4 regions of the Brenneria goodwinii genome follow, and region 1 is predicted to be linked to each of the others. Evidence: predicted binding sites of a transcription regulator. Region 1 holds the regulator's gene; each other region holds the start of a gene.
The links. The regulator CRP, encoded in region 1, controls carbon source genes, mostly activating them, when cyclic AMP is high. The targets are predictions, from matches to a motif close to ATGTGANNNNNNTCACAT.
Positions count from the first base shown of each region.

Region 2: garD (galactarate dehydratase) is a predicted target of CRP. The motif match lies at 3,366-3,383, and genes of this name have one in related genera.
Region 3: msrB (peptide-methionine (R)-S-oxide reductase MsrB) is a predicted target of CRP. The motif match lies at 3,074-3,091, and genes of this name have one in related genera.
Region 4: gntK (gluconokinase) is a predicted target of CRP. The motif match lies at 2,956-2,973, and genes of this name have one in related genera.

Region 1 covers NZ_CP014137.1:4,773,057-4,777,730, forward strand. Annotated here, with positions in the region: gene ACN28R_RS21170 (ABC transporter permease) at 1-531, shown strand, start outside; gene ACN28R_RS21175 (ABC transporter ATP-binding protein) at 503-1,390, shown strand; gene ACN28R_RS21180 (ABC transporter ATP-binding protein) at 1,451-2,227, shown strand; gene ppiA (peptidylprolyl isomerase A) at 2,451-3,020, shown strand; gene crp (cAMP-activated global transcriptional regulator CRP) at 3,227-3,859, opposite strand; gene ACN28R_RS21195 (OsmC family protein) at 4,179-4,586, shown strand.
Region 2 covers NZ_CP014137.1:129,237-133,910, reverse strand. Annotated here, with positions in the region: gene garR (2-hydroxy-3-oxopropionate reductase) at 4-909, opposite strand; gene garL (2-dehydro-3-deoxyglucarate aldolase) at 931-1,701, opposite strand; gene ACN28R_RS00590 (MFS transporter) at 1,778-3,109, opposite strand; gene garD (galactarate dehydratase) at 3,596-4,674, shown strand, end outside.
Region 3 covers NZ_CP014137.1:1,843,321-1,847,994, reverse strand. Annotated here, with positions in the region: gene ACN28R_RS08235 (aldo/keto reductase) at 5-859, shown strand; gene ACN28R_RS08230 (D-hexose-6-phosphate mutarotase) at 911-1,786, opposite strand; gene gapA (glyceraldehyde-3-phosphate dehydrogenase) at 1,872-2,867, opposite strand; gene msrB (peptide-methionine (R)-S-oxide reductase MsrB) at 3,207-3,629, shown strand; gene ACN28R_RS08215 (YeaC family protein) at 3,712-3,984, shown strand; gene pncA (bifunctional nicotinamidase/pyrazinamidase) at 4,021-4,662, opposite strand.
Region 4 covers NZ_CP014137.1:5,307,669-5,312,342, reverse strand. Annotated here, with positions in the region: gene edd (phosphogluconate dehydratase) at 1-860, opposite strand, end outside; gene gntU (gluconate transporter) at 944-2,290, opposite strand; gene gntK (gluconokinase) at 2,290-2,829, opposite strand; gene ACN28R_RS23505 (methyl-accepting chemotaxis protein) at 3,226-4,674, opposite strand, start outside.

The DNA of each region.
Region 1 (4,674 bases):
GGTTATTACGGCGGCATCGTTGATACGGTGCTGATGCGGATTACCGATATCTTCATCTCTTTCCCCAGTCTGGTGCTGGCGTTGGCTTTCGTCGCCGCGCTGGGGCCGGGGCTGGAGCACGTGGTGATTGCCATTACCTTGACTGCCTGGCCGCCCGTCGCCCGTCTGGCGCGGGCGGAAACGCTGTCGCTGCGCCATGCGGATTTTGTCTCCGCGGTGAAATTACAGGGCGCTTCCTCTATCCGTATCCTGCTGCATCATATCGTCCCGCTGTGCCTGCCGTCGGTGATCATCCGTATCACCATGAATATGGCGGGCATCATTCTGACCGCCGCGGGGCTGGGCTTCCTGGGACTGGGCGCGCAGCCGCCCGATCCTGAGTGGGGCACCATGATCTCCGCTGGTCGCCGCTACATGATGGAGTGCTGGTGGTTAGTGACTATTCCGGGGCTGGCGATTCTGATAAACAGCCTGGCGTTCAATTTTCTTGGAGACGGCCTACGTGACATCCTCGATCCCAGAACTGAATAACATGTCCCCTCGCGCTTCGGCGGCGGGCAACCTGCTGGATGTTGAAAATCTGCGGGTAAGTTTCGTCAACGGCGGCGTGGTGACCGATGCCGTACGCGGCGTTTCCTTTTCGCTGGGGTGTGAAAAGCTGGCGATCGTCGGCGAATCCGGCTCCGGCAAATCCACCGTTGGGCGCGCCTTGTTGCGGTTGCACCCGCGCAGTGCGCGGATTACCGCCGATCGGCTGCGCTTTGGCGATACCGACCTGCTTAACGCGGATGAAGCGCGGATGCGCCAGATTCGCGGCAAGCGGATTTCCATGATTATGCAGGATCCCAAATATTCATTGAATCCGGTGGTGTGCGTCGGCGACCAAATTGCCGAGGCCTATCTCGCGCATCACAAGGTTTCACGCAACGACGCCAAAGAAAAAGTGATGGCAATGCTGGATGTGGTGCGCATTCGCCAGCCGCAACGCGTGTACGGACTGTATCCGCATGAAATTTCGGGCGGGCAGGGGCAGCGCATTATGATCGCCATGATGTTGATTACCGAACCTGAAGTGGTGATTGCCGATGAACCGACCTCCGCGCTGGACGTTTCCGTGCGTTTGCAGGTGCTGGCGATGCTTGACGATCTGGTTGGAGAACGCGGTCTTGGGCTGATTTTTATCAGCCATGACATCAATCTGGTGCGCAGTTTCTGCGATCGGGTACTGGTGATGTATGCCGGTCGGGTGGTGGAGTCGATTGCCGCGGCCGATCTTGATAACGCGCAGCATCCCTATACCCGCGGGTTACTGAATTCATTGCCGGATATCGACCATCCGCGTCCGCGCCTGCCGGTAATGAACCGCGATCCTGCCTGGATTAACGAGTAAGGAGTTTTTATGGCGACCGAAACCATTCATCTGAGCCAGCCCTCGAACTTGAGCAGGCCCATGATTGAAGTGAATGACCTTAATCTGTCTTTTGGGCAGGGAAGTGCGCAGAATCAGGTGCTGTATGACGTTAATCTTACCGTCGGCGATGGCGAGATTTTCGGTCTGGTTGGGGAGTCCGGCTCCGGGAAGACCACCGTACTGAAATGTCTGGCCGGGTTATTTAATCACTGGCAGGGCAGCTTGCTGATTGATGGGCAGCAACTGGCGCACCGCATCGATCAAGCTCGTTGCCGCCGGGTGCAAATGGTCTTTCAGGATCCCTACGGTTCGCTGCACCCGCGTCATACGGTGGAAACCATCCTTGAAGAGCCGTTACTGATTCACCGTTTCACCCATCGGGATGACCGTATTGACGCGTTGCTGGAGAAAGTGGGGTTAGGGGCATCGTTCCGCCGCCGCTATCCCCATCAGTTGTCCGGAGGGCAGCGCCAGCGTGTTGCCATTGCCCGCGCATTGATTCTGGAGCCGCGGGTGCTGCTGCTGGATGAGCCGACTTCGGCGCTGGATGTCTCGGTGCAGGCGGAAATCCTCAATCTGTTGGTTGAGCTGCAGCAGCAGGAGAAATTAACCTATCTGCTGGTAACCCACGATCTGGGCGTGATTTCTCATCTGTGTCATAAAGTGGCGGTGATGCAGTATGGCCGGATATTGGAAACGCTGGATATCAGTGATTTAACCCGCGATACGCCGAAGAATGCCTATACTGCCATGTTGGTGGATGCCAGCCGCCAGTATAGCCGCGATCTGGCGGTGCGCTCGGAACGCATGGGATAACGTGATAACGTTTCGTGCGTAAATCGGCGACAAAACGAAGAGGACTGGCTGTAACGTCAGTCCTTTTCGCATCATAAGATAAGGTAAGAACCTGGCTTGCATTTAACAATTGGTTAAAATAAGTAATCTGTACGTAAAAAAAGGTAAATGGGTAGCGTTAAGGAGTGTGGATATTTACAATCACTACGCTTTCTGTAAGCGGTTTCTTCAAAAAGGAATTCTCATGCTCAAACGTACTCTGGTTGCTGCGGCGGCCTTTATTTCACTTACGGCTTTTTCTCCGGCGTTCGCCGCCAACGGCGTAACGCATGTTTTGCTGACGACGTCGGCAGGAAACATTGAACTGGCATTAGATAATCAAAAAGCGCCGGTATCGGTGAGGAATTTTGTCGAGTACGTTAATAACGGTTTTTATAACGGGACGACGTTTCATCGAGTGATCCCCGGCTTTATGATCCAGGGCGGCGGTTTTACCGCTGATATGAAACAGAAAGCGACTAACCCGGCGATCGCCAACGAGGCGGATAACGGGTTGCGCAATCTGCGCGGCACCATTTCGATGGCGCGTACGGCGGAAAAAGACAGCGCGACCAGCCAGTTTTTCATTAACGTCGCCGACAATGCGTTTCTCGATCATGGTCAGCGCGATTTTGGCTACGCGGTGTTTGGTAAAGTGGTCAAAGGGATGGAAGTGGCGGACAAAATCGCCCAGGTTCAGACTGAAAACGTCGGCCCTTATCAGAATGTGCCAACCAAACCGATCGTGATCCAGTCAGCGAAAGTCCTGCCCTGAGGCGTATTTTCGGGCGGTGGTTTATTTCCAGCCAATAAATCTGAGCGGGTTCGAAGAATTCGCTCAGGCTAATGGCAATGCGTTATTTGTTTTATTAATTATCCGTTTTTAAACCATTATATTATTGCCGACAAATATATCGGATAAAAAAAAGCGTGAGATAAGTCTCACGCTTTTTTGTTGTAGGGTCATGCTAATACGCCGGTTTAACGGGTACCGTAGACGACTATTGTTTTACCATGTGCGGAAATCAGGTTCTGATCTTCTAACATTTTAAGTATCCGCCCCACGGTTTCACGTGAACAGCCAACAATTTGGCCAATTTCCTGACGTGTGATTTTTATTTGCATGCCGTCAGGGTGGGTCATGGCATCTGGTTGTTTCGCCAGGTTTAGCAATGTCTGAGCGATACGCCCCGTGACATCAAGGAAAGCCAGATTACCGACTTTCTCTGACGTTACCTGCAGTCTGCTGGCCATCTGAGCAGACAGGCGCATCAGAATATCAGGGTTCACCTGGATCAGTTGTCTGAATTTTTTATAAGAAATTTCAGCAACTTCACAAGCCGTTTTCGCCCGAACCCAGGCGCTGCGTTCCTGACCTTCCTCAAACAAGCCGAGTTCGCCGATAAAATCCCCTTGATTCAGATAAGAGAGAATCATTTCCTTGCCTTCTTCATCTTTGATCAGCACTGCGACAGAGCCTTTCACGATGTAGTAAAGCGTTTCTGCTTTTTCACCTTGGTGAATAAGCGTACTCTTCGATGGATACTTGTGGATGTGGCAATGAGAAAGGAACCATTCGAGAGTCGGGTCTGTTTGCGGTTTGCCGAGAACCATTCGATATCATCCTCTGTTGTCAGTCACTGCGCAAATCACAGGGCTCAGAGTTCCCTGTACGGCGTATTTACTGTTAAAAGTTCAAATTCAGTGTAGGCAGAACGACGTCAGGGAATATACTGAAAACCTTTATCTGGCGACGTCATCATCTCCCCGGCATCTGAGTTTGTCCAGAATAAGGCAGATTCTGTTCTTGTTTTTAACACACCTTGAGGGACGTGTCTTGTATTGTCTCATTTCAGCATGATAAAGCTCTGGTTATAAGATAATTTTGTACAGTAACGATATAAATATTCAAAAATTTTTTAGCGGAGGCAGCATGCAGGCTCGAGTGAAGTGGGTTGAAGGCTTAACATTCCTTTGCGAATCAGCTTCAGGACATCAGGTTTTAATGGATGGAAATTCAGGGGATAAATCCCCCAGTCCGATGGAAATGGTTTTGATGTCGGTTGGCGGATGCAGCGCGATCGATGTGGTATCCATACTGCAGAAAGGGCGTAATGACGTTGCCGACTGTGAGGTTAAGCTGACGTCGGAGCGGAGAACGGAGTCGCCTCGTCTGTTTACCCATATCAACCTGCATTTTATCGTAACGGGCAAAGGGTTGACTGATAAAGCCGTAGAGCGTGCGGTCGCGTTATCTGCGGAGCGGTATTGTTCAGTGGCGTTGATGCTGGGTAAAGCGATCGAAGTGACTCACAGTCACGAAGTGATTGATATCTCGTAAATAGGGTACGCGCTTTTTTAAACATGACAGGTCACAAGAACGTGACCTGTCATGTTTGTAAACTCCCCCCGCGAATATCGGCATCCGC
Region 2 (4,674 bases), 720 kb from region 1:
TGCCTACCGCGTTATTTCAACTTTAGCTAATTTTTCATAGTAGCGAGCTAATGCGCTGTGATCGGCCGTTCCCAGATCGTCCGCCTTCAGCGCCTGCATCATTTCCATCACGGCGGCGGTCAACGGCAGCTGCGCGCCCACGCCATGCGAGGTATCCAGCGCGTTGGCCAGATCTTTAATATGCAAATCAATGCGGAAACCCGGTTTAAAGTTGCGATCCAGCACCATCGGCGCTTTGGCATCCAGCACCGTGCTGCCCGCCAGCCCGCCGCGAATAGCCTGATACACCAGCTCCGGATTGACGCCCGCCTTGGTTGCCAGCACTAACGCCTCCGACATCGCGGCGATATTCAGCGCGACGATAACCTGATTCGCCAGTTTGGTGACGTTGCCGGCGCCAATATCACCGGTATGCACCACCGAACCGGCCATGGCTTTCATGATGTCGACGCTGCGATCGAATAGCGCCTTGTCGCCACCGACCATCACGGACAGCGTGCCGTCAATCGCTTTCGGTTCGCCGCCGCTGACGGGCGCATCCAGCATGCCGATGTTTTTTCCCGCCAACGCCGCGGCAATTTCACGACTGGCCAGCGGCGCAATCGAACTCATATCAATCACGACGCTACCGGCGCGCGCGCCGTCAATCACCCCGTTGTCGCCCAGCACCACCTCTTTTACATGCGGAGAGTTCGGCAACATGGTGATGATGATGTCGCACTGTTCCGCCACCAGCTTCGGCGAATCCGCAGACGTTGCGCCAGCGGCAACCACTTCCGCCACAGCCTCGGTATTACGGTCCATCACCACTAATGAGTAACCGGCTTTCAGCAGATTTTTACTCATCGGTTTTCCCATAATGCCCAGTCCAATAAAGCCAATTTTCATCGTTGTCACCTCATGTCTGATGTATTTGTCACTGCGCTGAAATCACTGCGTAAACTTGTCATGCAGTGCCTGCGTGGCACTACGAAATACGCCCAAATCGCTGCCGACCGCCACAAAAGTCGCGCCCCATTCCAGATAGCGGCGGGCATCGGCCTCGGCCGGCGCCAGAATACCGGCGGGCTTGCCGTGCGCGGCGGCGCGTTCAAAGATATGGCGGATAACCCGCTGGACATCCGGATGATTGGGCTGGCCTAAATAACCCAGCGCGGCGGAGAGATCGCCCGGCCCGACAAAAATGCCGTCAACGCCGTCAACGGCGGCGATGGCATCCAGATTGTCGACGCCTTGCTGGCTCTCGATCTGTACCAGGACGGTAATGTTGTCGTTAATAGTGGCGAAATAGTTGGGCTCCGTCCCATAGGCGTTGCTGCGATGCGCAACGGAAACACCGCGGATCCCGGCCGGCGGATAGCGTGTGGAAGCCACGGCTCTGATGGCTTCTTCTTCACTTTCCACAAAGGGGATTAGAAAATTATTGAAGCCGATATCGAGCAACCGTTTAATAATCACCGGTTCATTACAGGGAGGACGAACGACCGGCGCGCTGACGCTGTTTTTCAGCGCCATGAGCTGCGGAATAAAAGTGCCGATATCGTTCGGCGCGTGCTCGCCGTCCAGAACCAGCCAGTCAAACCCCGCCAGCCCCAGCACTTCGGTTGAAATGGGATTACCCAGCGCGCACCAGCAGCCAATCAAGCTTTTCCCCTGGCGTAAATTTTGGCGAAAATGGTTAGGTAATATCGTATTACTCATAATAACCTTCTATTTAATTACGGTTCGTTAATTAACATTCGCGGTAATGAATAATGGAAACCGTCATCACCCATCATTAATTTTTCTTTAACTCCATGCGTTTAATTTCCCCGACGACCAGCAGGTAGCAAAACATAGCCAACAGTGCGGAGACGCCAACGAAAATCAGCGCGCTATTAAATGAATGCAGTTCTCTCACCAAATAGCCGATCACCAGTGGCGTTACGATTGAGGCTACGTTGCCAAAAACGTTAAACACGCCGCCACACAAACCAATAATTTCTTTCGGTGCGGTATCGGAAATAACCGGCCAGCCTAACGCGCCGAATCCTTTGCCAAAGAAAGCCAGCGCCATCAATGAAACGACCAGAATATTACTGTCGGTGTAATTGCAAAGAATAATACTTGAAGCCAACAACATACCTAATACAATCGGGATTTTACGGGCGGCGGTTAATGAGAAGCCGCGCTTCAGCAGCATATCCGATACCACGCCGCCCAACACGCCGCCCGCAAAACCACACAGCGCCGGAATAGCGGCAATCAATCCGACTTTCAGGATAGACATGCCCTTTTCCTGAACCAGGTAAATCGGGAACCAGGTGAGAAAGAACCAGGTAATACTGTTAATAAAGTATTGCCCCATAAACACGCCCAGCATCATGCGATTAGTGAGCAGTTGTTTTACATAATTCCATTTCGGACCGTCTTTCTTGCCGCTTTCCTTTTTATGATCCATATCGACGACAGCGCCGCCTTTAGAAATATATTCCAATTCCTGCGGACTGATATCGGGGTGATCAGTTGGGTTATGAATAAACTTCATCCATATCAGGGTCAGAACAAAACCTAATCCGCCCATCACCAGAAAGACATGTTCCCAACCCCACTGATAGGTTAGCCAGCCGAGGATCGGAGAAAAGATCGCCAGCGAGAAATATTGGGCCGAGTTAAAAATGGCGGATGCCGTACCGCGCTCTTTCGTCGGGAACCAGGCCGCCGTAATACGAGCGTTAGCCGGGAAAGACGGGGCTTCGGAAAAGCCCAGCATAAAGCGCAGAACAAACAGGGTCAGCGGCGCCCACACTAAGGGAACCCAATCCACAAACCCTTGCAGGAAGGTGAACAGCGACCAGAAAAAGATGCTGTAGGCGTAAACCTTTTTTGAACCAAAGCGGTCAAGCAACCAACCGCCTGGTATTTGCATAACCAGATATGACCAGCCGAACGCGGAAAAAATATACCCCATATGAACCGCGTCCAACTGTAATTGTTTCGCGACTTCGGTCCCTGCTATTGATAACGTTGCGCGATCGGCATAATTTATCGCGGTAACGGTAAATATAATTAACAATATGATGTAGCGCACATAGGTTTTTTTGTGTGCAAGAATCGTATCGGAATTCATAAAATCCCCTTGAGTATCGTTATTAGTATGTCAAATCAAACAAACCAACATCATTGCCAGCGTTAAAAAACTAATGATTTTATTTATTCGAACGCTTTAAACAAAACGAACCATCAATAAAACCTCACATTGGCAGGCTTTACCACAAACCTTTTAAAACGCTATCAGTATAAAAACAGCAATACGGAATAGCATTGTTAAAATGCACAACAATAACCGTATAATTAATTATAATTTCTGTGTTATGCACATAAAATTGCGATGAACATCACATTGCTACGCGCGTTTTGTTTAGCTAAAAACTATAAAGTGAGATAGATCACAACAGTATGGGTAATCGCCAGACTATCCACCATTTAAAGTTTGAAATATTATTCAACTGCACAATTCAGTCGCTGAGAATTTCAGATATTATGATTACATAATTCATATTGCCCTAACGATAACAAGACTGGTTTTCTAAAATAAAAATTAACTGGAGACGTTATGTCGCAGAATACACAGAATTCCACGCAGGCGTTCTACATTAAAGTTCACCAGGACGATAATGTAGCCATCATTGTCAATGATAATGGCTTACGTGCAGGCACCCGATTTGATACTGGACTGGAATTAATTGAGCACATACCGCAAGGACACAAAGTCGCCCTGGTCAATATTGCCAAATCCAGCCCCATTATTCGCTACGGCGAAATTATTGGCTATGCCGTAAAGGATATCCCGCAGGGCAGTTGGATTGATGAATCACTGGTCGAATTGCCTAAAGCCCCGGCGCTGGAAACGCTGCCGCTGGCGACCAAAGTTCCCGTCGAGCTGCCGCCGCTGGAGGGGTATACCTTTGAAGGCTACCGTAATCCGGACGGCAGCATCGGCACGAAAAACCTGCTTGGCATTACCACCAGCGTACACTGCGTGGCGGGCGTGGTTGACTATGTGGTTAAAATCATTGAGCGGGATTTGCTGCCTAAATATCCGAATGTCGATGGCGTTGTCGCACTCAATCACCTCTACGGCTGCGGCGTGGCCATCAATGCTCCGGCGGCGGTCGTGCCGATCCGCACTATTCATAATCTGGCGCTGAATCCTAACTTTGGCGGCGAGGTGCTGATTGTCGGCTTGGGTTGTGAGAAATTGCAGCCGGAGCGCCTGCTGGAAGGAACGCCGGATGTGCAGGCCATCTCGCTGGATGATTGCAGTATCGTACGCTTGCAGGATGAACACCACGTCGGCTTTAAGTCGATGGTGGACGATATTCTGACCATGGCCGATCGGCACCTTCAGCAGTTGAACAAACGTCAGCGTGAAACCTGCCCCGCCTCTGAGCTGGTGGTCGGTATGCAGTGCGGCGGCAGCGATGCATTTTCCGGCGTGACGGCAAATCCGGCCGTCGGATTCGCCTCCGACCTGCTGGTGCGCTGCGGCGCCACCGTAATGTTTTCCGAAGTTACCGAGGTGCGGGACGCCATTCATTTGCTGACGCCGCGGGCCATCAATGAAGAAGTCGGCAAACGCCTGCTGGAAGAAATGGCCTGGTATGATAACTACCTCGATAGCGGCCAGACCGA
Region 3 (4,674 bases), 2.4 Mb from region 1:
AATCATGGCGATAAAAGAAGTCAGCTTTCCAGATGGCACGAAGGTGCCTGCGATTGGCCAGGGTACCTGGTTTATGGGAGAAAAGGCGCAGGCAAAAGCGCAGGAAGTTAAAGCCTTACAGACGGGAATCGAGCAAGGCTTGACTCTGATCGATACGGCTGAAATGTATGCGGATGGCGGGGCGGAGATCGTCGTTGGCGAGGCGATTCGCGCACGGCGCGACAAAGTCTATCTGGTGTCCAAAGTTTATCCGCACAACGCCGGCGGCGCAAAAGCGATCAAAGCCTGTGAACAGAGCCTGAAACGCCTGCAAACCGATTATATCGATCTGTATTTGCTGCACTGGCGCGGCAACATCCCACTGACTGATACCATCGCGGCCATGCAGCAGCTACAGCGTTCGGGCAAGATTGGCCGTTGGGGCGTATCCAACCTGGATATTGATGATATGCAGGAGCTTTGGTCTATCGATGGCGGCCAGGAATGTATGACCGATCAGGTACTTTATCATTTGGCGTCACGCGGGATAGAGTTCGATCTGTTGCCCTGGTGTCGGCAACAACATGTACCGGTTATGGCTTATTGCCCGATCGCTCAGGCAGGGCGCTTGCGTAATGGGTTGTTTGCGCATCCGGTGATTAACGCCATCGCCGGAGCGCATGCGATCACGCCGGCTCAGGTATTGCTGGCCTGGGTTATCCGCCAGACCGGGGTGATAGCCATTCCCAAAGCCAGTTCGGAGCAGCATGTTAAAGAGAATGCGCAAGTATTGGATATTGTGTTTCATCCGGATGAGCTGGCCTTGCTGGATCAAGCCTTTCCACCGCCGAAGAGCAAACAGCATCTGGACGTGGTGTAACGTCGAGGGAAATTATGGCGTATGAATGGGCATTCATACGCCATTTTGTCGTTATGACGATTTCTTGATACGAATAAGCGTGGATAATCGGGCAGGTGACTGCACTGTCGCGGTTAACGGCTGATTAATACGCGCCGTTTCTACGCAGACAAAGGTTTTATAGCCTTCGTCAGTCATATCACTAATGGTATGTGATAGTTCCGCGCCGGGATTCCATGAAACGACGTCGCTATAGTTGGTATGGTGCACTTCAATCGTGCGTTGCAACACCGGGTCATTAATAACGCTAATACTCTGCGGATGGGTGTAAATACGGTCGGTGCGATCGGTAAATACCAGATCCCCTTGTTGAGCGGATACCTTGCCCTGATTGACTTTATCAATATATTGATCGCCCAGCCCGCTGATAGCGATCTTGCCGATATCGCCGATTTGAAAGTAGGTGTGTAATGCGCTGGTAAAGCTGTAATCACCGTGCGCTTCCAATTCGACATGACATGTTTTACCCAATTTGAAACGGGCGATAAGGGTAAATTCATGCGGCCAGGATTCACGGGTTTTCGCCGTGTCGCGCAGTGTGAAAGCCAATTCCACACCTTGTTCATCTTCGCTATGAGACGTGAATTCCCACGGCAGCAGGCGTGCGAAACCGTGGTTAGGTTCAGCATACGGGCCAAACCATGGGAAACAGATAGGGATACCGCCACGAATAGCCACATGCTCAGTGAAGGCCGTGTTATCGCTTAGCCAAAGCACAGGCGCTTCGCCCGTTGGTTGCCAGTTCAGCAGATGCGCGCCTTGTAATGTTACAGCTGCGCGAACCTGGGGATGCTCGACGACAATCACCGGCAGTTGTTCCAACTGTCGCTGGCTGATGGTTGAGGTAATTGGGTTGATGATGGGGAGTTTGAAAATCTTATCATTCATGATGTTGCCTATTTTGGTTGTTGTTAATCAGCAAGTAAAAAGGGCGACCGGAGGCCGCCCTTCATCATTGAACTATCACCCGAACTTACTTGGAGATGTGAGTGATCAGATCCAGAACCTTGTTGGAGTAGCCGGTTTCGTTATCGTACCAGGAAACCAGTTTCACAAAGTTGTCGCTCAGAGCGATACCGGCTTTGGCATCGAACACTGAAGTCAGTTTTTCGCCGTTGAAATCGGTAGAAACAACGTCGTCTTCGGTGTAACCCAGAACGCCTTTCAGTTCACCTTCTGAAGCTGCTTTGATAGCGGCACAGATGTCTTTGTAAGACGCAGGTTTTTCCAGACGGGCAGTCAGGTCGACAACGGATACGTTCGGAGTAGGAACGCGGAACGCCATACCAGTCAGTTTACCATTCAGTTCAGGGATAACTTTACCCACTGCTTTCGCTGCGCCGGTAGAAGACGGGATGATGTTCTGAGATGCGCCGCGGCCGCCGCGCCAGTCTTTGTGAGACGGGCCGTCAACGGTTTTCTGAGTCGCGGTAGTGGCGTGAACGGTGGTCATCAGTGCTTCAACGATACCGAAGTTGTCGTTGATGACTTTAGCCAGCGGCGCCAGGCAGTTGGTGGTACAAGATGCGTTGGAAACGATGTCCTGACCGGCATAGGCTTTGTGGTTAACGCCCATAACGAACATCGGCGTGCTGTCTTTGGACGGACCGGTCAGAACCACTTTCTTCGCGCCAGCGCTGATGTGCTTACGTGCGGTTTCGTCAGTCAGGAACAGACCAGTTGCTTCAGCAACTACGTCAACACCGGCTTCGTTCCATTTCAGGTTTGCCGGGTCACGTTCTGCAGTAACACGGATAGTTTTGCCGTTAACAACCAGATGGCCATCTTTAACTTCAACGGTGCCGTTGAAACGGCCATGAGTAGAGTCATACTTCAGCATGTACGCCATGTAGTCAGCGTCTAACAGATCGTTGATCGCAACAATTTCAATGTCAGAACGTTCTTGTGCTGCACGGAAAACAATGCGGCCGATACGGCCAAAACCGTTGATACCTACTTTGATAGTCATATATTCCACCAGATTTGGTTAGTGAATAAAGGTTGGTTGTAAAATTACAAAAACCTTGCTGAGCGTCAAGCGGAATCGTGTCAATAGTTGCTGTAAGTCAATCCTATGACTAACCTTTGCACGAAATTCCACCTAAGCTGTAAATAAAGAACATTTAAGACGGATGTAGCGCTGTCTGAATCATATAAAGCCCATTCCGTCTAAAATTGTGATTAATGTCACAATTAAATGCTCATCCTGTCCACTGACATTATATTAAGCTAAAATGGCCTGTAAAGTTGTTAATTTTTTGTTATTATTCATGAATGGTTTGGTGATGTTGCTTTCCACGAGACTCCTATGGCTAACAAACACTCTCAGCAGTCCTCTTCAGATTCGACTGAATTGACAGAAATACAACGTTATGTGACTCAGCAAAGAGGCACGGAACCCCCATATTCCGGCAAGCTGCTGCATAACAAGCGTACTGGCATCTATCACTGCCTGTGCTGCCAGAAACCGTTGTTCTATTCGGCCAACAAATTTGACTCCGGATGTGGCTGGCCAAGTTTCGACCAGCCGGTATCCCCTGACGCCGTTCGCTATATCGACGATGATTCTCACCATATGCACCGTATCGAGATCCGCTGCGGCAACTGCGATGCGCATTTGGGACACGTTTTTCCCGACGGACCGCAGCAGACTACCGGTGAGCGTTACTGCGTTAATTCCGCGTCATTAAGCTTTATCGACGCCGATGATGGCAAGCGGGTTGATGGCTGACTGGGACCGCTGGTCTAACTATATTGATTTTGTTGGTTAATGATTAGCTTAAACGTTTCAGCAATACGGGCGGGAATAGGCGATGCAACTTGATGATTTGATCGATGCCATGACGCCGGAAATCTACCAGCGGTTGGCGACCGCTGTAGAATTAGGCAAATGGCCGGACGGCGTCTCTTTATCCGCGGAACAGAAAGAGAATTGCCTGCAAATGGTGATGCTGTGGCAATCGCGCCACAATAAACAGGCGGAACATATGACCATCGGTCCTGACGGGGAAATCGTCATGAAAAGCAAGCAGGAACTGAAGCAACAGTTCAGTGAACCCGCGATTGCGCGTCTCTATCCAAGGTGAGTTTTGCAGGATCCCCACGAGTAAACCACGACCCGGTTACGTGGGCAGCTCGGCAGTGAAGGTGTCTAAATCGATCAGATTCGCGCCTTGGCGCTGCATCTCCTGCAGCGCTGTCCGGCTATCTTGCGGATTAAGATTGACGCCGCGGCATCCTTCCACCAGCACATCCGTTTTGTAGCCCAGCGCGAGGGCGTCCAGCACGCTGAATTTAACGCAGTAGTCCGTTGCGATGCCCATTACGGTCAAATGCGTGACGCCATGAGCCCGCAACCAGTCATCCAGATCGGTTTTAGCCCGATGACCGTTATCAAAGAATGCGCTATAGCTATCAATGTTGGCTTGAGTGCCTTTGCGTACCACCCAGTCAATCGCTTGCTGATTCAGCGCCGGATGAAACTGGGCGCCCGGTTGATTCTGGACGCAATGAACGGGCCACCAAACCTGGGGCAGCCCATCAAGCTCGCCGATTTCACCTACCGGCGCGTTGGCGTTGACGGCAAAGCTGCCATGATTGGCCGGATGCCAGTCCTGGCTGGCGATGACCGCGACATTCGCCGCGGCACAGGCTGCAATCGCGCGATTTGCTACTTCGATTACGCGGTCGCCTTCGCTAACCGCCAATGCGCCGCCAGGGCAGAAGTCATTTTGCAAATCAATCAATAACAACGCTCTGTTCATGGAAGCCCCCGT
Region 4 (4,674 bases), 530 kb from region 1:
ACGACTTTCTCGTCGATAAGTTTGCCGATCGGCATGAAGTTGTCCGAATTCTGCGTCAGGCGGGTAATCTGGCTGGCGGCCGCATCCGTCAACGCATCGCGCAGCGGGGTACCGGGCGGAACGAAGGACGCGCCGGGCAAATGCAGCCCCATGACCTCCACCACCATCTGATTCGAATTGGCGGTGCCGTAAAACGTACAGGTGCCGGCGCTATGATAGGAGGCAGATTCCGACTCCAGCAAGGCGTGGCGATCCAGCTTGCCTTCCGCATACAGTTGACGAATGCGCATCTTCTCTTTATTCGGCAAACCGCTCGGCATCGGCCCGGCGGGAACAAAAATCGCCGGCAGGTGACCAAACGACAGCGCGGCCATCACCAGACCGGGAACAATTTTATCGCAGATCCCCAGATACAGGGCGCCATCGAACATATTGTGCGATAGCCCCACCGCGGCCGACATGGCGATCACCTCACGGCTCATCAGCGACAGATCCATACCGTCCTGTCCCTGGGTCACACCATCGCACATTGCCGGTACGCCGGCGGCGACCTGCCCGACCGCGCCAACCCGATGCAGCGCCTCTTTCAACTGCTGCGGGTACGTTTCATAAGGCTGGTGAGCCGACAGCATATCGTTATACGACGTAACAATCGCAATATCGTTATGCAGCATATTCATCAACGCGGATTTATCATCCGGCTGGCAGGCAGCAAAACCGTGCGCCAGGTTGCCGCATGCCAGTTGAGAACGATGCACCGTCTGGCTACAGGCCGCATTGATACGTTCAAGATAGCGATTACGTGTTTTGCGGGAACGTTCAATAATACGCTGAGTAATACGAGACACGCTGGGATTCATAATATACATTCCTTACACGACATACGCCGCACAACATTGAATACTTTTGTTTTTAAATCATATAATTAAAATACTTGGCCCCATTAAATCCGGCACAGGGCAAAGGCGGCCATACCCACTAGCGCGCCGGTAGTCCCCAGAATGGTTTCCATTACCGTCCATGTCTTTAACGTTTGCATTTCGGTGGCGCCGGTCAGTTTGCCAAACAGCCAGAAGCCGGCATCATTCACATGGCTAAGCACAATCGCGCCGCCGCCGATGCAAACCGCCAACGCGGCTATCTGCGCATTGCTGAAGGATAAAACTTCAACTACCGGCATAATCAGGCCGACGGTGGTCAGGCAGGCGACGGTCGCCGATCCCTGAATAATACGAATGGCCGCGGACAGAACGAAGCAAGCCAGGGGGATGGGCAAACCGGTATCGATTAGCGCATTGCCCAATGCCGGACCGACGCCGGAATCGACCAATACCTGTTTGAATACGCCACCGGCTCCGGTCACCAGCAGAATGATCCCTGCGGGTTGCAACGCGGCGGAACAGATCTCCATCACTCGCGCTTTACTCATTCCCTGACGCCAGGCAAGTCCGTAGATTGCCAGCAGGCAGGCCAGTAAAATGGAAATAAACGGGTGACCAATCAGCTCCATCCAGTCATAAAGCGCGGAATTTTGTTGCACAAACATCGTGCCAATGGTTTTCATCCCCACCAGCACCAAAGGAAACAGCACCAACGAGACGCTAAAACCAAATGACGGCATTACGTCGCCGTCCAGTTTCGGCTCGTCCATTTCACTCTGAGGAATCGGGATCGTAACATACTGACTAATGAAACGGCCAAACAATGGCCCGGCCACCAGCATCGCCGGAATAGCCGCGGCAAGGCCGATAGCGATCATCCAGCCGAAATCGACATGCATTTGCGACGCCAGCAGCATTGGCGTCGGGCCGGGGAGTAAAAAGGCCGCCGCGGAGGCTACCCCGGCAAACAGCGGAATAAGCAGCTTCACCAGGTTACCGTCGGTACGACGAGCGACGGCAAAAACCATACCAATCAGCAGCATAACGGCAACTTCAAAGAATAGCGGCAGCGCGCATACCAAACCGACGACCCCCAGCGCCAGATAGGCCCGGCTTTCGCCAAACCAGCCGACCATACGCCTGGCGATCTGATCGAGCGCGCCGGTCTCATGCAGAATACGGCCAAACATGGAGCCCAGCGCCACCACGACAGCGAGAAAACCGAGCGTGCCGCCCATGCCTTTCTCCATCGTGCCGGCGATATCCGTCAGCGGCATACCGGAAAACAGCCCCGTTCCCACCGAAACCAAAAGCAAAGCGACAAAGGCATGCATCCGTACTTTCATCACCAGAAACAGCAGTAGCAACACCGAACCAACCGCAGTCAACACTAATGTCAGCGTACTCATCATCCCTGATCCCTGACCCGCTGAATGATTTTCACCGCGTCAGCCACGACAGCGTCCAGAGGCTGGTTGATATCAACGGAATACACATCCGTCTCCTGCTCACCCGGCTCCTGTAGCGTTTCAAATTGGGAAACCAGCATCTGAGGTTTGAAAAAGTGTCCCTTACGGGCTTTCAAACGTTGCTCGATCACCTCAAAGCTGCCTTTCAGATAGATAAACGATACGTGCTGATTACCTTTACGCAGTTTATCGCGGTAATCCTGTTTTAACGCCGAACAGACCAATAGGGAGATTTCGTTAGTACGCTGCATCGCGAAAATGGCGTCATTTAATGCCCGAAGCCAGGGTGCGCGATCCTCATCATTGAGCGAATGCCCGGCGGACATTTTGCTGATATTAGAACGCGGGTGCAAAAAATCGCCATCAAGACAGGCCGTCCCCAACTGGGCGGCAATGGTGCTGGCCACGACAGATTTACCGCTACCGGACACGCCCATCAAAATAAAAACATGGTGCGCTTTTTTCTGTTCACTACTCATTGTTATTACACGCCGGCTTACGTCCGGCTCTCCTGTCAGATTGGTCAGAACGAACATTGTTACCGGTAACAATGTTCGTTCTGAAAAAGAAAAAAGGCAATGGAATTGATTATCCCCACACAAAAAGTGTGACGAAATTCAAATAATGGCCTTTTTTCGCTGACAAAACGGCGGTGAATGGATTCAGCTATCCGATGACCACAGTGGTCGTTAGCTGCCTGTGCGGCAGTGAACTGGCGAGTCTGTGATAGTCACGCGCGACCCCTTTTCTGAGCTGTCGCACAGGCAGTAGATAGCAAAGCGCCGCCTTTTTAGGCGGCGCTTGTTGTTTAAAAGCGGAAAAATTTTCTCAGCAAAACGAAGTCATTCTTCGCAAGAAAACGGCTTCGGTCAAACTCAGAACGATGTCCAGTCCTGTGAATTACCTGATGTTTTACCCGTTGTCGAAGCTAACGCCCCGGCTGCAGGCAACGCTGCGGCCTGCGTGGGGATCGCCGTGTTGGCGGAACGGGAAAACGCGGAGGTCTCCCCCAACTTAAACGTACGCACCGACTCCGCCAGTATGCTGGCCTGAGACTGCAACGAAAGCGCCGCCGAAGCCGACTCTTCAACCAAAGCGGCGTTTTGCTGGGTAGTGCTGTCAATTTGCCCGACGGCAATATTAATCTGATTGATGCCGTCGCTTTGTTCATTGCTGGCTTGCGCGATTTCGCTGATGATGGCGTTCACATCCAGGACATGTGTCGTCAGGTCACTGATATTCTCTTCCGCGTTATCCACTAGCTGCATCCCTTCATGGATTTTCCCGACGGAATCATCAATCAGATCTTTAATTTCTTTTGCCGCCGTCGCACTGCGCTGCGCCAGAGAACGAACCTCCCCGGCCACCACGGCAAATCCGCGTCCTTGCTCGCCGGCGCGCGCCGCTTCAACAGCCGCATTTAACGCCAGAATATTGGTCTGAAAGGCGATGCCATCGATCACGCCAATAATTTCCGCCATCCGCTGGGAAGAGTCCTGAATTCCGCGCATCTTTTGCGTCACGGAAGTCATCACCGCGCTGCTGCGCTGCGCTGAATCCGATGCCCGATTGGCAATTCCCGTGGCCTGGTGGGTATTGTCGGCCGTGTTTTTAATGGTCGACGTCAACTCTTCCATAGAGGAAGCTGTTTGCTCCAGCGAGCTGGCCTGCTCTTCCGTACGCGCCGATAGATCCTGGTTGCCCGCTGCGATCTGGGAAGAGGCGGTGGTAATGGATTCCGCCCCTTCACGCACCTGGCTGACGATCTCCCGCAGGTTGGTATTCATATGCTCCAGCGCCTGCAGCAGTTGGCTGCTTTCATCTTTACCCTGCACGTCGACTTTTGACGTCAGATCGCCTTTCGCGACGCGATTGGCCACCAGCAGCGCCTGATTAATCGGCAACGTTATGCTGCGCGTCATGACGACCGCAATCATGCTGCCGAATACGATACAGCCGAATAGAATTCCCAGCAGCAACCAACGGCTAAAACTATAGGTTTGCGCCATTTGGTTAATCGTGGTTGCCATGGCGTTATCCTGATGATCGATAAGTTTCGTGATAGCGATCCGGTATTTCCCCTGAGCCTTATCCGTATTGGTATTAAATTCATCAATCGCCGCATCCTGATCGCCTGCGGCAACCAAATCGATGATTTTTTGCCCCGAATTTTTAAAATCAGCCCGATACTGTTTAATCTCATCCATGATTCGCCGGGATTCTGGATCGGTCGCCGTGGTTTCTATTTTATTCATTAACTCGACAATGTCAGCGGAGACATTGGTGATCTCATCATGTACCGCTTTGATTTTATCTTCGCCTTT